One region of the Bacillus hominis genome, then DNA from elsewhere that is predicted to be linked to it. Evidence: riboswitches for the same ligand, from Rfam matches in the RefSeq annotation. Region 1 holds a riboswitch; each other region holds the start of a gene.

Region 1 (6,800 bases):
AAATCTACTAAATATCCTGTTGCAATAACTGCTACTGCTCCTCCAACCGATGTCCACACATGATATTTTCCAATCTCATAACCAGCTTTTTTCTGCTCTACCTTTCGTGCTAACGATGTCTTCTCCGTATTACGCTGCACAGCACCAAAAATACCCATTAAAATTTGGAGAATGTATACATGCCAAACTTCTGTTGCAATAGGAAAACAAAGCATTAATATAGCCATAGACCAAGCGTATACAATTAATAACTTTCTATCACCTACCCTATCAGAGATTCTTCCAACTAACGGATATACTAGAGCTGAAGTTAAGGCAAATAAACCGTAAGCCCAGCCAAATTGTGAGAAACTATTCCCAACATTTCGAAGCAATAGTATATAAAAAGGAAATACCATACTACCAGCCATCATAATAATGCTTTGTGAAGCTACAAATCTTCTATATGTCATTTGCTATACTCCTTATAAAATAAATTCACAAACCTTTCCTCTGGGTCTACTTCCTTCTTCTTCTGAAGGAATTCTTCTATGCGAGGATACGCTTTCTTTAGTTGCTCCTTTGCCGGATAAGAATAATACGGTAAATAATAACTTCCATTATGCTTTAAAGTAACATCTATCATCTTCTGAATGACCACTTTTGTTTTCTTTATTTCATCCTCAGAACGCCCTTGATTAATTAGAAGCACAAGCGCAAACATATCATCTTTCGCATAAGATAGCACCGCATTCTCATTCTTTTCTACATAGCGGATTGTAATGTTAAGAAGGTTTAATTCTTCTTCATTTAAAACACTTCGCAAATCATCTATATACTCTGCAAAACCATCTATCGGTACAAAGTACTCTTGTAAAACTTCGGTCAAGTTTGGATTATCGTATTCCATAAAAGCACTATCAGATCTCATTACGTTATTTCGAGTTTCGTACTTACCATCTGTACGTTCAAAATAACTTCTTTGTATATCCCAAAATGCGCCCTTTCCCCAGTCACTATAACGTGATAACCCGAGCAAAAATTTCGGCGCAGCTATAATATCTTCTTCTTTTAATTTGCTGTACTCTTTCAACTTATGTTGATCTTCTGCCAGTACATAATCTGTCACATACATTTCTTTTAAAAATGAATTTGGGGCAACAGAAATACGTGCTAAATGCATACGTATATTCTCGTCCCTTCGCACTTTATTCTTAAAGTATGAAGAGTATTCTTTATAATCTAGTACCTTCGTATGCGTTTCATACAATTCATCGTTTGTTAACTGTAGCGTCACATCTAAAATCACACCAAACAATCCGTATCCACCAATTACATACGGAAACAAATCAGCATTTTCTTTTCTACTTACATTACGCACCGTACCATCTGCCATTAACAATCTGAATGACTCTACTGTATCAATCAATGCTTCATGACGAATATCACGCCCATGTACATTTACACTTAATGAACCACCAACAGTAAAAATATTTTGAGATTGCATCACTTGAACTGCAAGACCATATGGATTGATTTTCTTTTGAATATCATTCCATGTGACACCGCTTTGTACCCTAATCCTCTTCTTCTCCGGATCGAATTCTAATATTTCATTATACCCTTTCATATCAAGCATCGTACCGTTCGGATAATACGTCTGCCCGCCTTGGCTATGTTGCATACCTGCAATAGAAATCTTCTCTCCAGAAACATTCGCATCTTGCACTAACTTTTTTAATGAACTTTCATCCTCAGCATTTTCAACACGTTTAATTTTCGTTGGAAGCAACTTTCCTACATCACTCATAATAGGATGATCCAGTTGCTCTTTGTATGTATATATAGATGTTGTGAGCAACACTGTATACGCTACAATTACAACTGCTATCTTTCTTTTTTTCAAATGGCACTCTCCTCTTCTAACGTTCTTCCTCTTCATATTGTACCTATTTTCCTACGAAGAAGGTATTAACAAAAAAGAGAGAGACCCTTTGTTTTAGGTCCCTCCCTCATCAAGACTGTTACTTTGCTACTGGCAATTGTATTGGCTCAAACTTTTCGTACGATGTATATTTTGCATTCGTAATAATGTGTGCCTTATCCTCACCATTACTACTCATAATCATATCTATCTTCGCTGATTCATATTTAAAATCTTTTGTAATGATATATTCTGCATCCACTTCTTCTATCTTTGCGTTTTGTGCTTGTAGCATTTTCTTCTGCGTTTCATCCATGCTAGCTAACATACTCTCTGTTTCTTGCCCTTTTAATATGAACTTCAGTTTATATTTGTCTCCGCTTTTCTCCATCTTCATTTTATCTAAAACTACTGCTGGCACTTCTAAATTATCTACAATATCTTGAGTTGCTTTCATTCCGCTAGCATTTAATTGCTCCTCCGGTACAGATATAACTTCTCCTGTATTAGGATTTTTCACCTGACCAGCAACTTTACCGTCCACAGCATAGACTACAACATCTGTACCAGAAACATTCATTTCAGAGCGAGAATTCTTTTTCTTTGGCTCTAATTGCATTTTAGCCTTTAGAATATTCATCTCTGTTCCTTCAGCTTTTATCCCTACATCATATGTCATCGTTACATTTTCCTCGTTTTTAAAAGCTTCATTCGCTTTCTTGAAAACATCCTTCGCTGCTAATTCCTTTTCTTTTTGTACCGATTCTTTTTTCGGTTCATCAGTTTTTGTTGTTTTCTCATTACTACACCCTGCACCTAAAATAACTGCAAGGACTAAACTAGAAGTTAAAATAAGTTTTTTCATAATTCCCCCTCCTTTCCAAAAGGATATCATCTATTTTCCTTTTAAATCCATATATTTTTAAATATTTCTATCTAATTTTATTCCTCTCATAACAACATGTTTCAAGAAACACTTAAATATGATGTAAAGAAAACAACTAAATTCAGGAGGTCATTATGAAAGCGATTATTTGCACAAAGTACGGACCACCTAATGTTCTCAAGCTCCAACATGTAAAAAAACCTACACCTAAAAAAAATGAAGTATTAGTGAAAATTCACGCAACAAGTGTAACGACTGGAGATTGTAGAATACGGGGCTTTAATAGCCCACTCTTATTTTGGGTTCCTATGCGGATCATATTAGGTTTCAGAAAACCGAGAAAACCTATACTCGGCGTAGAATTATCCGGGGAAATTGAAGAAGTAGGAACGGATGTAACTCTATTTAAAAAAGGAGACCAAGTTTTTGCATTAACAGAGCTTAATGTTGGTGGTTATGCAGAATATACATGTGTACATGAAAGTGGATTAGTAGCATTAAAACCTACCAATGTGACGTATGAAGAAGCTGCAGTTATTCCTTTTGGCGGAACTTCGGCATTACACTTCCTAAGAAAGGCCCGTATAAAAAGAGGGCAACAAGTGCTCATATACGGCGCATCTGGATCCGTAGGAACAGCTGCCGTACAACTTGCTAAATATTTCGGAGCGACCGTTACGGCTGTTTGTAGTAATTCAAATTTTGAACTAGTACAATCTTTAGGGGCTAATCACGTAATTGATTATACGAAAGAAGATTTTACAAAGCGAGATGAACGCTACGATATTATATTTGATGCAGTTGGAAAAATTAAAAAATCTCATTGCAAGAAAGCATTAACCGCTAACGGTAAATACGTGTCAGTCAATGGAATGATGGCAAAAGTAAGTAAAGAAGATATGTTTCTACTAAAAAAACTAACTGAAACAGAAAATCTAAAGCCTGTTATTGATAGAACTTACCCGTTAGAAGAAATTTCAGAGGCTCATACGTACGTAGAGATAGGACATAAAAAAGGTAATATTTCCATTACCTTAAAATAAAATATATTCAGAAAATAATGTTGACAATTCTTTTTGTAAGATTTACTATTAGTACCATATTTAAAAACTACATACACATACTCTTATCAAGAGTGGCGGAGGGACTGGCCCGATGATGCCCGGCAACCGAGCTTATAACGTATAAGCTAAGGTGCTAATTCCTGCAGAACGATTTTCGTTTTGGAAGATAAGAGAGGAACCTATTTCGTCTATTCGGCACCTCTCTTATTTTTGAGAGGTGCTTTTTATTTTGAAACGTATATTAAGGGGGAATTATAGATGAAAAAGGTATTATTAAGTATTGTAAGTGGAGCTGTATTATTGTTAGGTGCATGTGGTGCTAATTCTGATAAAGAGGTAAAAGCATTAGATGAGAAAAAGATTACCGTTGGTGTAACAGGCGGACCTCATGAACAAATTTTTGAGAAGGTGAAAGAAGTTGCAGCAAAAGATGGGCTCGAAATTGATGTAAAAGTATTTAATGATTACGTAGCACCGAACGTATCTTTAGATGAAAAAAGCCTTGATGTAAATAGCTATCAAACTAAATCTTATTTAGATGTATTTAAAGCCGAACGAAACATGAAATTAACTGAAGTATTTTCAACAGTAACATTCCCTATGGGCGTATATTCTAAAGACATAAAAGATGTAAAAGACTTAAAAGATGGCGACGCAATTGCTGTCCCAAACGATCCAACAAATGAACTTCGCGCTTTAAAGCTCTTTGAAAAAGCAGGCGTTTTAAAAGTTGATCCAAAGGCTACAGAAAAAGCGACTGCAAAAGATGTAATTGAAAATCCAAAAAACTTAAAGATTGTTGAATTAGAGGCATCTCAATTACCAACGCAGCTAAGTGAAGTGAAAGCAGCCGCAATTAACACGAACTTCGCATTAGGTGCAAAATTAAGTCCAGCGAAAGATTCTATTTTCCGCGAAGGAAAAGATTCACCATATGTGAACTGGGTTGTTGTTCGCACAGAGAACAAAGATGATGCAGTTGTAAATAAATTAAAGAAAGCTTATCAATCTAAAGAAGTAAAAGATTTCATTGAGAAAAAATTCGATGGTTCTGTTTTACCGTCTTGGTAGGAGCTGACTATAATGATTGAATTAAAAAACGTCTCCAAAGTATTTACAACAAAAAAAGGGAATGTTGAGGCTCTTAAATCTACTTCTCTTAAAGTAGAAAAGGGCGCGGTATTTGGAATCATTGGATATAGCGGTGCTGGTAAAAGTACATTAATTCGCTGTGTAAATTTATTAGAAAAACCAACGACAGGAAATATCATTGTAAACGATCAAGACTTAACAACCTTATCGACAAAAGAACTTGCAAAAGCGAGGCAAAAAATCGGCATGATTTTTCAAGGCTTCAATTTACTTAAAACCATTACCGTTTATGAAAACATCGCACTCCCCTTACGTCTATCTGGTCTGCCCAAAAATGAAATTGAAAAAAGGGTAGAAAAGTATTTACGCATTGTTGATCTCTTTAATAAAAAAGATGCCTATCCAAGTGAATTATCTGGTGGTCAAAAACAACGTGTAGCGATCGCTCGCGCACTATCTCATGAGCCTGAAGTTTTATTAAGTGATGAAGCAACGAGCGCATTAGATCCGGAAACGACCGATTCTATTCTTGATTTATTATTAAAGATTAATGAAGAAATCGGGATTACGATTTTACTAATTACACACGAAATGAACGTCATCCAGCGTATATGTGATCAAGTTGCCGTTATGGAACATGGAGCAGTAGTCGAAAGCGGGACTGTGAAAGATATTTTCACAAACCCACAACATGTAACAACGAAAAAATTTGTAAATAGCGCATTCGCAGCGAAGATTCCAGAAGAAGTACAGAAAGCGCTACAAAGCACTGGTGAGATCGTAACACTTTCATTTATAGGGACCCCTTCAGGGGAACCGGCATTAGCTGTCGCTACAAAACGTTTCCAAGTATATCCGAACATTCTATCCGGTAATATTACACAGCTAAAACATGAAGCATATGGGAAACTTGTCGTTCATATGCAAGGTGAAGAAAATGAAGTACACCGTGCTTTATCATTTTTACAAGAGCAAGGGATCATCGTAGAAGGAGGTAGAACTGATTATGGGAAACAAGTCCTTTTTGGATGAATGGGGTAACGTAATATGGGAAGCAACCATTCAAACATTTCAAATGACATCTATTTCACTACTTATCTCTATCCTTATTGCATTGCCACTTGGTGTCACACTTGTTTTAACGAGACCTGGTGGACAGCGAGAAAATAAAATTATCTATCCTATTCTTAATACAGTTATCAATATCATTCGCTCTCTTCCATTTATCATTCTATTATTCTTCATTTTACCTTTTACAAAGTTTCTAATGGGAACATCCATTGGTGTGCAAGGTGTTATCGTACCACTTGTCGTATTCACAGCCCCTTACATCGCACGTTTAATGGAAACTGCTTTATTAGAAGTAGATCGCGGCGTCATTGAAGCATATCAAGCAATGGGAGTCTCTACTATAAAAATTATTTGGCACGTCATGGTTAAAGAAGCTCGCCCTTCTCTTGTACTCGGATTAACAATCGCAACAATTGGCTTAATTGGTGCAACAGCAATGGCCGGACTTGTAGGTGCTGGCGGGCTAGGGGACTTGGCATATCGCTTCGGGCACTTACGCTACGAACCTGAAGTGATGTATGCAACAGTCTTTATTTTAATTATCCTCGTTCAAGGATTGCAGTCTTTAGGAAATGGTGTTGCACGAAGATTGAAGAAAGATTAAAAAAGAAGGTATCTCACCAGGGTGAGATACCTTCTTTTTATCCCGCTATTTGTGGGCAGTAAGACCCCCACTGATTAAAGTTTCACTTTATCTTTTAAATCCACCTTCTGAATGAATAACTTGCCCAGTAATCCACTCTGCTTCTTCACTTACTAAAAACTTAATTAGCCTTGCTGCATC
Region 2 (6,800 bases), 4.4 Mb from region 1:
AACGTTCATATTCTCATTTTATTCTCATTCTAATCTTATATCAAATAAAATGATATCGCAAACGATGAAAAAATGTAACAATTTTTTCACAAATGTATATAAGTATTTCCCTTGCATCCTTATATGATACACCTTTCTTCTTATTTATATAAAGAAAAAAGAACTGGGAAATTCCCAATCCTTTCCTTATACTTATTCACTTACCGGAAGTACAGCACCTTTATATTCTTTATTAATAAAGTCTTGAATTTCTTTTGAATGCAGTACTTCTACTAACTCTTTAATTTCTTTTTTCTTCTCGTCACCTTTGCGAACTGCAATAATATTTGCATAAGGAGAGTCTGATCCTTCAATTGCAATTGCATCCTTTGTTGGATTTAATTTCGCATCAATTGCGTAGTTTGAATTAATAAATAAAGCATCGCCTTCATTATTTTCGTACAGCTTCGGTGAAAGTCCAGGTTCTACATCTGTTTTAAACTTTAAGTTTTTCGGATTTTCCACAACATCTTTTACTGTCGCCTTAACAACGTCTACTCCATCTTTAAGCTTAATAACGCCACCTTTTTGTAATAACGCTAGCATACGGCCACGCTCAGCTACGTTATTACTCATAATAACCGTTCCTCCATCTGGAAGATCTTTTAAGCTTTTATATTTCTTAGAATAAATGCCCATTGGCTCTAAATGAATTTTTCCTGCGTTTACAATTTTATATCCTTTTTCTTGAATTTCTTTATCTAAATACGGAATGTGCTGGAAGTAGTTCGCATCAATTTCTTTATCCGCTAACGCTTTATTCGGCAACACATAATCTTGGAACTTTTTAATCTCTAATTTAATACCCTTTTTCTCTAATATCGGCTGTGCTTTCTCTAAAATAACAGCATGCGGCACGTTAGAAGCTCCAACAACAAGCTTATTCTCCTCTTTCCCCCCGCAAGCAGCTAATGTAAATACAGACAGCGCTGTAACAACTGATAGTATAATCTTTTTCATATAATGTCCCCTTCTCCCCTATAGTTATGTAGCTATGAAAAAGAGCCGGCATACACCAGCCCTTCTTCAAACGATTATTCTTTTACAGGAACAACTGCCCCTTTATATTCTTTAGTAATAAAGTCTTCAATTTCTTTAGAATGCAACACTTCTACAAGAGCTTTAATCTCTTTTTTATCTTTATCACCTTTACGAACAGCTACTACGTTTGCGTACGGAGAATCACTACCTTCAATTGCAATTGCATCTTTTTCTGGGTTTAATTTCGCATCAATTGCATAGTTAGAGTTAATTAGAACAGCGTCGCCTTCTTTATTGTTATACACTTGTGGCAATAAACCAGGTTCGATATCCGTTTTGAACTTTAGATTTTTCGGATTATCCGCAATATCTTTCGGAGTCGCTTTAACTGGATCTACTCCATCTTTAATTTTTAAAATACCTTCTTTTTGTAAAATTGCTAAACCACGTCCATGGTCAGCAACAGAATTACTCATAATAATTGTAGCCCCGTCTGGAAGCTCTTTTAAGCTCTTATATTTTTGAGAATACACACCAATTGGTTCTAAATGAATTTTTCCTGCTACTTCAAAATCATATTTTTTATCTTTAATTTCTTTTTCTAAATACGGAATGTGCTGGAAGTAGTTTGCATCTAATTCCTTATCCGCTAACGCTTTATTTGGCAACACGTAATCTTGGAATTTTTTCACTTCTAATTCAATTCCTTTTTTCTCAAGTAACGGTTTTGCCTTTTCTAAAATTTCAGCGTGCGGTACGTTAGAAGCACCAACAACAAGTTTATTTTCCTCTTTATCTTTCGCGCCACAAGCAGCTAACCCAAAAATTGAAGTTGAAATAAGTGCTGTAAGTAATAATTTTTTCATTTGAAATACCCTCCCGTTTTTCATTATCTTTTATCTATTCGAGTCGTTAAACTATCACCAATCCACTGAATTAAAAATACAACTAGTAATACACAAATTGTCGCAACGATTGTTACATCATTATTTCCTCGCTGGAATCCTTCTAAATAAGCAAGTGTTCCAAGACCGCCAGCACCAACAACTCCTGCCATTGCTGTATAGCCTACTAAAGCAATTGTCGTGACCGTAATACCAGATACTAACGCTGGTAACGATTCTGGAATTAACACTTTCAAAATAATTGTGCTTGTTTTTGCTCCCATTGCTTTTGAAGCTTCAATTACACCTTTATCAATTTCACGAAGTGCGATTTCAACCATTCTTGCATAAAATGGTGCCGCTCCGATAATTAAAGCTGGCAATGCCGCACTCGCTCCAAGAATTGTTCCAAGAATAATCTTTGTGAATGGAATTAATAAAATAATTAAAATGATGAACGGTATAGAACGGAAAATGTTTACGAACGCTCCAATCACCGTATTAATTGCTTTGTTTTCCCATAAATTATCTTTCGCTGTCATAAAGAGTAATAGTCCTAAAATAAGTCCTAAAACAAATGTGGCAAGCGCTGCGATTGCCGTCATATATAACGTTTCACCAGTCGCTTCTAGCATTTGATTCCAATCAACATTTGCGATTAACTTATCCATGTGCAATCACCTCCAGCTCTACTTGATCTTGATGAATTCCTTCTATTGCTTGCTGGATCGCTGTTTCTTCGCCATTTAAATGAACGACTAAACTACCGTAAGAACCGTTATTTGTTTGTGCGATATTTCCTTGCAAAATGCTAACTTCTATATCACCGCGCTGCATTAACCTTTGAAGTACTGGTCTTTCTACAGCCTCACCGACAAACTGCAAGCGAATTACTTTTCCATCTGGATATTTTTCAATTAAACTTTCAATTGTTTCATTTGTATCTTCAGAATCCGTTAATTGCTGTACGAAGCGTTTTGTAATGTCCTGCTGCGGGTTACGGAATACGTCAAGTACTGGACCTGTTTCTACGATTTTCCCTTTCTCCATTACCGCAACACGATTACAAATCTTTCGAATTACGTGCATCTCATGTGTAATCAATACAATTGTTAAACCGAGACGCTTATTAATATCGAGTAGTAAATCTAAAATTTGATCCGTCGTTTCTGGATCAAGAGCTGACGTTGCTTCATCACATAAAAGTACTTGTGGATTATTTGCTAACGCTCTTGCAATCCCAACGCGCTGCTTTTGTCCACCACTTAACTGAGATGGATATGCGTCTCCTCTTCCTTCTAATCCAACGAGATGAATTAACTCATCAACACGTTTTCTTCTCTTCGCCTTATCCACACCCGCAATTTCAAGTGGGAATTCGATATTTTCGCGTACAGTTCGTGACCAAAGTAAGTTGAAGTGCTGAAAAATCATTCCGATTTCTTGTCTTGCCTTACGAAGTTCACTTCCTGTAATTGCTGAAATTACACGATTTGCGATTGTAATTTGACCAGACGTTGGTTTCTCTAACTGATTAAACAATCTAATTAAAGAACTTTTCCCAGCGCCACTATATCCGATAACACCAAATATTTCGCCTTTCTCTATTTGTAAGTTGGCGTTATCTACAGCAGTGACATCACCGCTTTTTGCCTTATATATTTTCTTTACATTTTCTAATAAAATCATGATGTTCACCCCTTTTTTGTTTGGATAGACTCCGCAATTTTTTTATTTTTGATGCGTGTAGTCCATCCGTATAGCTCCTCTTATTATTTGAATGTCCTCCACATTCAAACAACAAAAAAACCTTTCCGCTTTTAGAGAAGCAGAAAGGTTTATATGCGTATATAACAACATTATCCCTCTCTCTCATCTCTCAAAGCATTTGCTTTGCAGGAATTGGCACCATTTCAACATAAGTTGACGGTTGCCGGGCTTCACAGGGCACAGTCCCTCCACCTCTCTTGATAAGAGAAATCAGATTAAATTTTCGTCTGATTTAAAATTTATTAAATTGTCTATATTTTATGAATTGAATTGTATCAATATCCACACACCATGTCAACAGAAATTTTCGCAAAAAAAGAAACTTCAGACTTTTAAGCGCCCACTGACATCGGCTTACATATATGAAACATTGATTCAATTAACAACATCGTTCGATACGTTCCCGAATATTGCACACGCCCATCGCTCATTAACGTCTGCAACCTTACATTTCCATTCACCAAACGTTCTACATCCTCTTCCCATAAACAAACGATTTGTTCTGTTCCTCTTTCCTCTTTCAAAAGTTCAATATAATCCCTTGAAATTTGTAATGAACAGCATTCATCTCCAAAACGAAAATTAACAGTTCTTTCTCCTTGCCTTAAAAGCGGTTCTAAATGATATTGACCATTAGCGTAATTTACAAATGATTGTAGCAAAGAATATAATTCCACCCTAAATCACATCCTTCATATCACTTTCTATTACATACCATTCCCTCTTACTAAAGAGCAATCCTGTTACTTTCGCTCGACAAATACTGTACCCATCCCGCATGTCGACATATTTCTTGGGAAATATGTCGAGGCGGCAAAAACTTTGCCGCCTACTTTAATTCCGTATATAAATATTCAACCGAATGAAATGCATATATTTTCTTCATCAGTGTCCCATTTTCAAAAATAAGTAAACACGGTACGCTTTCTATTCCATACTCTTTCGCTAAATGCGGGGCATAATTTAAATCTAACATTCCAATTTCCAAATCTTCAATCGTCATCTCGACGACCGTTAACATCTTCTTTGCTAATTGGCATGTTCCACACATTGGTGTATATACATATAGCACTGTTTTTTCTTCATTTTCTATTAGGGCTGCAGCTTCGGCACCTGTCCAATCAATCACTTCTATCATTCCTTACCGTAAATATTCTGTATAAACGTCAATGTCAGCTCCCCATAATACATTTGCTAAATGTGAAGAAGGCGCAGTCGCCACCTCGCGATACGAGCGATCAATATAAATATGCTCTGCTTGCGGAAATTCTTTTCGAAATTGTTTCCTTAACTTTTCCCCTGCATCATCAGCATCCACTAGCACATATACATCCTTATCAAAAAACTGATCAATGAGCTCATCCATTTTCGACAAACCAATTGTACCATTTGTACAAACAATTTCCACTGGTTCACGAATAATAGATTCAATCTTTCTTCTGTCCGATTTACCTTCTACAATAATGACTTTTTCCACATAAATCATATGTCATCACCCGATCACCATATACTATACAACCTTTAACTTAGTATATAGTATATTCGTTATTTTCATGTTGTTTCCTGTTTATTTTTGCAAAAGAAAAGCGGAACCGACTGTTTAGCCCTGTTGGCTAAGGTTCTTTCGCACAGAAGACGCTTTTTGTCTTCTCGTGCGGAAGGTTCTTAGACATGAAGAGCTAGGAGGTGGAGCTGGACAATGAAAAGCGGAACCGGCTCAATCAGCATGCAACCTCGGCGAAAAAAGTTTTTCAAAAACCTTCTCCTATATGATAATTAATATATATGTGCTTTCAAATTCATTATGTAACACAACATAAAAAAGGACAGCACAAAGGCTGTCCTTCAGTCGACTATAATTAGTCTTGGTTTGTCATTTCTGCATATTTTTCTGCAGTTAATAACTTCTCAACTTGGCTTGCATCAGAAAGTTCAACTTTAACCATCCATGCACCCTCGTATGGAGATTCGTTAACAAGTTCTGGTTGGTCACTTAATTCTTCGTTTACTGCTACAACTTTACCACTTACAGGTGCGTATAATTCAGAAACTGTTTTAACAGATTCTACGCTTCCGAATGGCTCGTCAGCTTGGATTGTTGCACCTACTTCAGGAAGTTCAACGAATACGATATCGCCTAGCTCACCTTGTGCAAAGTGAGTAATACCGATAACAACTTCATTACCTTCTGTTTTTACCCATTCGTGTTCTTCAGAGTAACGTAAATTATTTGGAATGCTCATGACTGTACCTCCAGTGAATGTATTAATTATGTAAAAATACCTTATTGGTACTTTTTCCACACACTTTCAAACTGCTCTTCGTTAAAACCAAGTGTTACAATCGTTCCATCTGTTACGATTGGACGTTTAATCAACATGCCATCAGATGCTAAAAGTTCGTACATTTCGTCTTCGCTTGCATCCTTTAACTTATCTTTTAGGCCAAGTTCGCGGTAACGCATTCCACTTGTATTAAAGAATTTTTTTAATGGCAATTCACTTTTCACGTGTAAATTACGTACATCTTCTTTTGACGGTGGATTTTCAACAATATGAATCATCTCATATGCTACATCGTTTGCCTCAAACCATTTCTTTGCTTTTTGACATGTGCCACACTTTGGATATGAATAAAATGTTACTGTCATAAATTCACCTACTTTTTTACTAACCTTTACCTTTATCATATAGAAAACGTTTTATTATTTCAAACGATTATTCGCTAAACTTTAACTTATTTCGTGATAATTTTTAATAATCCTGCGAATTTTTCTTATTTTTCCGCCATTTTCAAGGGAAAATAAATATATAATTTTTTTTAGAATCTTTTCCAACTGCATCAAACATATATCTTAAAACAAACGTTTGATTAATTTTCTATTTTTCTATGTGAACCTTTGAGCTGCATCAATTCTTTTCTACCGAACATACTTCTTAAACAAACGTTTGATTAATTTCCTAGTTTTCTATGGTAGTCCTTGAGCTGCATCGATTCTTTCCTACCGAACATACACCTTAAACAAACGTTTATTTAATTCCCTATTTGTCTCCGTTTCTCTACGAAAACATCGATTTTCCCTACCGAACATATGCCTTAAACAAACGTTTATTTAAAAAAATAAAA
Region 3 (6,800 bases), 2.3 Mb from region 1:
AATTTGCGACATTGATTTATACAGTAAAAAACCTTATGTAAATACAATGGGAAGACTTTGGGGTTCATCACGTTTTATGTCACCTGAAGAGTTTCAGCTTAACGCTATAATTGATGGGAAAACAAACGTATTTAATATGGGAGCGATAGCTTTCACACTTTTAGGCGGTGGACAAGATCATTCCTTTATAAAATGGGAAGCTAGTGCAGGTTTATATGAGGTAGCATACCGTGCTGTAAATGAAAATCGTAGTGAGCGCTATGCGTCAATGGAAGAGTTTAATAATGCATGGTTAAAAGTCTATAACGCTGAAAAACTATAAAAATTACATATATTATAAAAGTACATGTAAAACTTGCACTTTTATAATGTATAATACATATGGGATTGAAATTCAGGATAACGGGGCATGTATTATGAACTTTGTTTACATTAATCAAAATGTTTTAAATAATCTTCTTTATATTTTAAGCAGTATATTTATTTTTTATTTTATTTATGATAGTGGGTACTTTGGGAAGAAATATAAGAAACTACTTATCGTTCTTTGTACGAGCATCCCACTAATTTTATGTATGCGATATCCCATCTATATGGATGAAAATTGTATTCACGATTTAAGACAAATCCCCTTTTTAATTGGTACACTTTATGGTGGATTTCCTGTCGGTATTGCATTACTCATAATTTTATTAATAACACGTTTTACGTTTTATAGTTTTAGCCTGTTAACAATCATTGTTTATGGAACGATGTTAATAATTACAGCATTCGCATCATCAAAATTTAAAACATACAATCGGAAAATGAAAGTAGCTTCATCTATGTTTTTAACTTTTTTCCTTGCAATATTTACAACAGTAATTGTTTTAACTCTATCAGATTTTGAAGTGAATAATTTGTACATTATTTATTTCATTCTATTACCAACTATTTTAATATTATTTATGGTCTATTTTAATGAAGTTTTAAAAGATGCAATATTCATGCGATCAAAATTAATAAAAGTTGAAAAAATGGAGATTGTCAGCCAACTCGCTGCAAGTATTTCACATGAAGTAAGGAATCCATTGACTGTTGTAAAAGGATTTACACAACTTTTAAAAACACCCAATATAACTCAACAATCCAGAGATGAGTATATTCAACATATTCTTGAAGAGTTAAATCGTGCACAAGCAATTATTGATGATTACTTAACTTTTGCCAAACCGGCTTCAGAAAAACTAAATCATATTTCAGTGGAGCACGAGTTAAATCGAGTTATTAATATGATATTGCCTTTTTGTAACATGAATAATATTAATATAACAAAAGAGTTCTCAGGGGGAACAATTATTGGTAATACACAGCACTTCCATCAATGTTTTTTAAATTTAATAAAAAACAGTATAGAAGCAATGCCAAGTGGCGGTAATCTAATTATTTCTGCAACTGTTAGTAATAATAAGGTCATAATAAGGATTCAAGATAGTGGAATTGGAATGTCGCAAGAGCAAATTAATCGATTTGGCGAACCATATTTTAGTACAAAAACGAAAGGTACTGGTTTAGGAACGATGGTTGCTGTAAAAATTATCGAAACGATGCGAGGCACATTGAAAATCCGAAGTGTTATAAATAAAGGAACTACTTTAACTATCACATTACCTAAATGCAGTAATGAGGAGATTTCGTAAAATAAATGAAAAAGGAGCTATTAAGCTCCTTTTTCATTTATTTCGATACAAAAAGTATATGCTATGTTTTTTAAAGTTTACATTTTACCGAGACTAATTAGAAATTAGTATCCTCCGCCCCAACAGCTGCATCCAACAATAATTAATAAAATAAATAACACAACTAATAATGCGAAACCTCCACCAAAACCACAAGAACCGCCGAAACTCATATTTTTTCCTCCTTTTGGTTTGAAAACTAATAGGTAGTTGATCATTTTAACTGGTTCGTATTATACAGTATGTGTATCTCCCTTTTTTGAGCATGTCTTCATAAAAATTAGTAAAAGCACTCTATTGAGAGTGCTTTAAAATGGGTACCAGAAACTTTGGAATACATTCATCTTTAAGTAAACTGCAATAATCAAAATGATAATACCAACAAAAAGTGTGATGTAATCCTCCTTTTGTGCGTCTTTTGCATAGTACCACGTTCGTTTATCCTTCTTTCCAAACCCTCTTAAATCCATTGCATTTGAAACAGTATCAATCCTTTCTAATGAATGAATAATAAGTGGCCAAAAAATTAAAACACGGTTTTTCATACGAATCCACAAGCTCGCTTCTCCTTTTTCAAAAGGTACGCCTCTTGCTTCCTGTGCGTGTCTAATGATAATATATTCGGATTGAATACTTGGTATATAACGCAGTGCAATATTTATTGCATATGTAATTTTATAAGGAACAGCAAATTTATTTAAGCTGCTTACAAATTCACTTGGATGAATTGTATAAATAAAAAGAAGTGTAAATGGTAATAACGTAAAATATTTCAATGAAAGTGTAGCTGCATAAAATAAAGTTTCATATGTAATTGTTGCATAACCTATATGAAAAAAAGAGGTATACGTTCCCGTTAATTCCGATCCATGGGTGGGCGTAATGAAAAGAATCATAACGGAATTTAATAAACTAAATGTAAATATAACGCTGAAAATAACTATAATTTTACGCAATTGAATTTTTGCAATTAAGAGGCCAATACATCCAATAATAAATAAAATTAGCAATACACGAAAATCAAAAAATAAAAAAGTAAGTGTCATACAAAATATAAATAAAGATAATTTAATTGCACCATCCATACGATGAAAATACGTATTATGCATATTCCTCCCTCCTATTAGCCTCAATATAAAGTTTCACAAACTTTTCTGGAGTTGGAATTCCGCTTAATTTAGCTAGTTTTATTAATGAAATCTCCCGTAGATTAGCTCTTTGTAACGTTCCTTGATCCCCTAATACAGCGGATACAGTATTGTCCGCAATGATTTTCCCTTCATGCAGAACTACCGCTCGATCTGCGTATTCTAAAGCAAGATTCATATCGTGTGTGATAATAATAAAGGATATGCCTTTTTCAGCCAGTTTTCTAATAAAGGACATAAACTGTTTGTAATGGTAATAATCTTGTCCAGCTGTCGGCTCATCTAATATAATAAGTTTTGGGTTTGTTATAAGTACAGATGCAATAGTAAGCCTCTTTTTTTGTCCGTAGCTTAATGCCTGAATTGGCCAGTTACGAAATGGGTATAATCCACAAATTCTTAAAGCTTTTTCGACTCTACTCTCAATCTCATCTTTAGAAACTTGTTTTAATTTTAATGAAAATGAAACTTCTTCTAAAACAGTGGGCTGTGTAATCATTTGATTTGGGTTTTGCATAACGTAAGAAATAACTTCCCCGCGTTTACGAATAGACCAAGAATTTATATTTTCTCCATCGAATGTTATTCTCCCATTCTTTGTTTTATTTATTCCTATAAGAGTATGAGCTAATGTCGATTTCCCTGCTCCATTATGACCCAATAAGGCTATTATCTCTCCCTCTCCTATTGAAAGGTTGATATCTTCTAAGACTGTATGTTTGTTATTGTACGTAAATGATAAATTTTCTATCTTGCATAAGGCTTTTTTAATATACGTGTTTTTAGATGACACTTGCTTCCGCATCCAGTTCTTTAATAAGTTATGAACGCCTGCATTACGTAGATTTTCAATCGGAAATACCCCAACATTATTACTGTCAAAATTTAATTTCTTTAGAGCTTCTATATAAATAGGTTCTCTTAGTCCGATATTTGGTAATATATTAGAATTTAGAATACTATCCGGTGAACCCATCGCAACAATTTCTCCTTCATCGATTAAAATAATTTTATCTAAATCAAGGTTTAAAATTTCTTCTATTCGATGTTCAATAATTACAATTGTTTTATTATATTTCTCATGAATATCTTTAATGAGTTCTATAGTATTCAAACTACTTGCTGGATCTAAGTTAGCTAACGGTTCATCAAATAATAATATATCTGCATTTGTCGTTAGCAGACCTGCAAGAGAGACTGTTTGTTTTTGACCTCCTGATAATTCATGTGGACTTTGTGCATGAAACTCCTGCATGCTTACCTTTTTTAAAGAATCCGTAACAATCTTTTTCATTTCTATTTGATTTACACAATCGTTTTCTAATGAAAATGCTACATCCTCTTCGACAGTAAGACCAATAAATTGTGAATCTTGATCTTGTAATATTGTCCCTACGTGTTTACTCTGTTCAAAAACACTACCTTCTCTCGGATCCTTTCCAGCTATTAAAATGTTACCGGTACTTATTCCTTCGTAAGAAAATGGGATTAACCCATTTATACAATGAGCTAATGTTGACTTCCCTGAACCACTTCGTCCAGCGATAAGTACCTTTTCCCCAGGATATATTTGAAATGTAATATCTTTTAAAGTAGGCTGCGCGGCATGCCTATATTGAAAGGTAAATTGTTCAAAAGAAATAATTGGTTGCATGTATTCATCCCTACTTTTCAATTTTTAAATGTGTATGTTTCTTATTTGATTTCGCTAGACCAATCGTGATTGGTAAGCCAAGAACTAAAAATACGATAACGTCTGCAATTGTTGCGCCTAGTACTTGTATAACTATTTTGTCAAACGGTTCTCCCATCACAATAATATCGAATGCTCCAGCAAATATAATAGCTATGACAATACCAATTAATCCTGCAATTGCAAAATAAGAAATATCACGGTTATTATACGTTCCATGTTTTACACTAAAACCAACTCTTTTTTGAATGAGTCCCATTGCAAAACCAATAATACCTGAACTAATAACCCATCCCCACCAAATACCCCAACCAGCAATCGTATCTGTAACGGTATGACCGATTAGTCCTATTAAAAGTCCTGCTACCGGGCCAAATAACGCTCCAAAAACTGTTAAAATAGCCAGTGCTGGTTTAATAAAGGTATTCGGTGCGATAGAAAATCCCCAAAGCCCTAATACTCCGTATAAAGCTGCTCCAATTCCAATTGCTACTACTAGCTTTGTCGTTAATTTGTTCATTACAATTCCCCTCTCGTATTATTCAACTTTTAATACTCTATATTTATTTTGAAAGTGAATTATGCATCGACAATTCCTTTCTATACAACAAAAAATGACCTCTTAAATAAGAGGTCATTTTCTTTCACGTACAAGAATCCCCTTATCTTTCAAAAGACACATAGTGTCCTCAGCGGAATTAGCACCTTCCTATGTAATTACATAGGGGTTGCTGAGGCTTCATAGGGCCGTTCCCTCTACCTCTCTGGATAAGTATGTATTTGTAATCTGTATTATGGCACTAACAATAAATAATTTCAATACTTTTCTTACTATTTTTATTTTTCGATAAATAGTTAATCTAAATCATTGTATTCTTATCGGAATTATGGAATAATGAATTCAAAATTGTTACGGGAGGAATGCATGATGAAAGTAATTGGCTTAATTGGTGGACTAAGTTGGGAATCAACATCGTTATACTATAAACATATTAATACACTTACTCTCACTCAATATAATCAAAATGCAAAACTTGTTTTATATAGTATGGACTTTGGCGAGATAACCAGATTATTACAAGACCATCAATATGAACAAGTAAAAAATGAATTAGTCACAGTAGCCAAAAAGGTAGAAAACTCTGGAGCTGAATGTTTACTTATGTGTTCCAATACTATACATCTATTTGCTGAAGAAGTAGAAAAGGCAATATCAATACCACTCCTCCATATTGGAGATGTAAGTGCTGAAACAATGATAGAATATAATATTAAGCGTATCGGACTTTTGGGAACAAAACAAACAATGGAACAAGACTTCTATAAATCAAGACTAGCAAATTACAACATTGAGTCAATTGTCCCAAATGAAGAAGATAGAACTTTCATCCATCATGTCATTTTACAAGAACTCAGTAGAGGGATTATTTCAGAAATATCAAAAGAAAAGCTATTACAAATCACAAATACATTAATTAAAAACGGTGCTGAAGGAATACTACTTGGCTGTACAGAAATTCCCTTGCTCATTTCACAAAGTGATCTATCGGTTCCTGTTTTTGATACTGCTTATACACATGCGAATACAGCTGTACGATTTGCGAATAACAATTTAAAAGTGAAACTTTAATCAGCAGCGGTTTTGTCCATACCCCACTGATTATTAATTGAACCAATTGGACTTTACGAGCAATTGATCTCCCACTTAACTTCCTCGCATTCACTAAATTTTGAGGTGGGAATTTTACTGCTCCAAATAGCAGGATAAATAATTATCAAGCATCAACATAAAAAAAGGCATCTACAAAAGTAGATGCCTAGCTGTGATAAGGAGTGTTCAGTGAGGTAAGGTACAAGCTTTTTTGCTTGTCCTATGCTATCAATATATGCATTTATATATAAAAGGTGAATACTTAATAGAATACTCTTGAACTAAATTACTTTATTCTTTTCATTTGGTCAAATGGCTAATAAACTATTTCTACTTTACCTATCACAATTGATTCATCCATAAGTTTGGGGGTGTATTTAAAAACGTCTCTAGTCCATTTAAATACTAGAGACGTTTCATGCTTTCTAATCCTCTTTTGAATTATCTACTTTTGTAGCCTCACCATTTAATCGCTTATTTTTCAATTCGAAATAAGCATCTAAAACATCTTTTCCAATATCAGAGTTAATACCCGACTTGTCATTTATAACCCATGGCACAACAACTGAAAATGCTACTTCTGGATCATC

The links. A riboswitch is a leader RNA that binds a small molecule or an ion and turns the genes downstream of it on or off. The one in region 1 is predicted to bind S-adenosylmethionine.
Region 2: it holds a riboswitch for S-adenosylmethionine, as region 1 does, so the genes downstream of both, QUF93_RS26335 (methionine ABC transporter ATP-binding protein) here and QUF93_RS03400 (MetQ/NlpA family ABC transporter substrate-binding protein) in region 1, are expected to answer to the same signal.
Region 3: it holds a riboswitch for S-adenosylmethionine, as region 1 does, so the genes downstream of both, QUF93_RS15180 (ECF-type riboflavin transporter substrate-binding protein) here and QUF93_RS03400 (MetQ/NlpA family ABC transporter substrate-binding protein) in region 1, are expected to answer to the same signal.

The regions. Positions count from the first base shown of each region.
Region 1 is NZ_JAUCFS010000005.1:170,877-177,676, reverse strand. It holds gene QUF93_RS03420 (MFS transporter) at 1-452, opposite strand, end outside; gene QUF93_RS03415 (FAD-binding oxidoreductase) at 449-1,885, opposite strand; gene QUF93_RS03410 (hypothetical protein) at 2,004-2,768, opposite strand; gene QUF93_RS03405 (NAD(P)-dependent alcohol dehydrogenase) at 2,924-3,832, shown strand; SAM riboswitch class I at 3,913-4,026, shown strand; gene QUF93_RS03400 (MetQ/NlpA family ABC transporter substrate-binding protein) at 4,112-4,924, shown strand; gene QUF93_RS03395 (methionine ABC transporter ATP-binding protein) at 4,937-5,977, shown strand; gene QUF93_RS03390 (methionine ABC transporter permease) at 5,952-6,620, shown strand; gene QUF93_RS03385 (SDR family oxidoreductase) at 6,708-6,800, opposite strand, start outside.
Region 2 is NZ_JAUCFS010000005.1:4,546,838-4,553,637, forward strand. It holds gene metQ (methionine ABC transporter substrate-binding lipoprotein MetQ) at 193-999, opposite strand; gene metQ (methionine ABC transporter substrate-binding lipoprotein MetQ) at 1,074-1,886, opposite strand; gene QUF93_RS26330 (methionine ABC transporter permease) at 1,910-2,575, opposite strand; gene QUF93_RS26335 (methionine ABC transporter ATP-binding protein) at 2,568-3,593, opposite strand; SAM riboswitch class I at 3,774-3,881, opposite strand; gene QUF93_RS26340 (hypothetical protein) at 4,007-4,351, opposite strand; gene QUF93_RS26345 (thioredoxin family protein) at 4,504-4,812, opposite strand; gene QUF93_RS26350 (toprim domain-containing protein) at 4,816-5,160, opposite strand; gene gcvH (glycine cleavage system protein GcvH) at 5,534-5,917, opposite strand; gene QUF93_RS26360 (arsenate reductase family protein) at 5,959-6,324, opposite strand.
Region 3 is NZ_JAUCFS010000005.1:2,455,246-2,462,045, forward strand. It holds gene QUF93_RS15155 (protein kinase family protein) at 1-322, shown strand, start outside; gene QUF93_RS15160 (sensor histidine kinase) at 369-1,679, shown strand; gene QUF93_RS15165 (YjcZ family sporulation protein) at 1,784-1,891, opposite strand; gene QUF93_RS15170 (energy-coupling factor transporter transmembrane component T family protein) at 2,027-2,827, opposite strand; gene QUF93_RS15175 (ABC transporter ATP-binding protein) at 2,820-4,520, opposite strand; gene QUF93_RS15180 (ECF-type riboflavin transporter substrate-binding protein) at 4,531-5,079, opposite strand; SAM riboswitch class I at 5,219-5,334, opposite strand; gene QUF93_RS15185 (aspartate/glutamate racemase family protein) at 5,485-6,189, shown strand; gene QUF93_RS15190 (peptidoglycan D,D-transpeptidase FtsI family protein) at 6,636-6,800, opposite strand, start outside.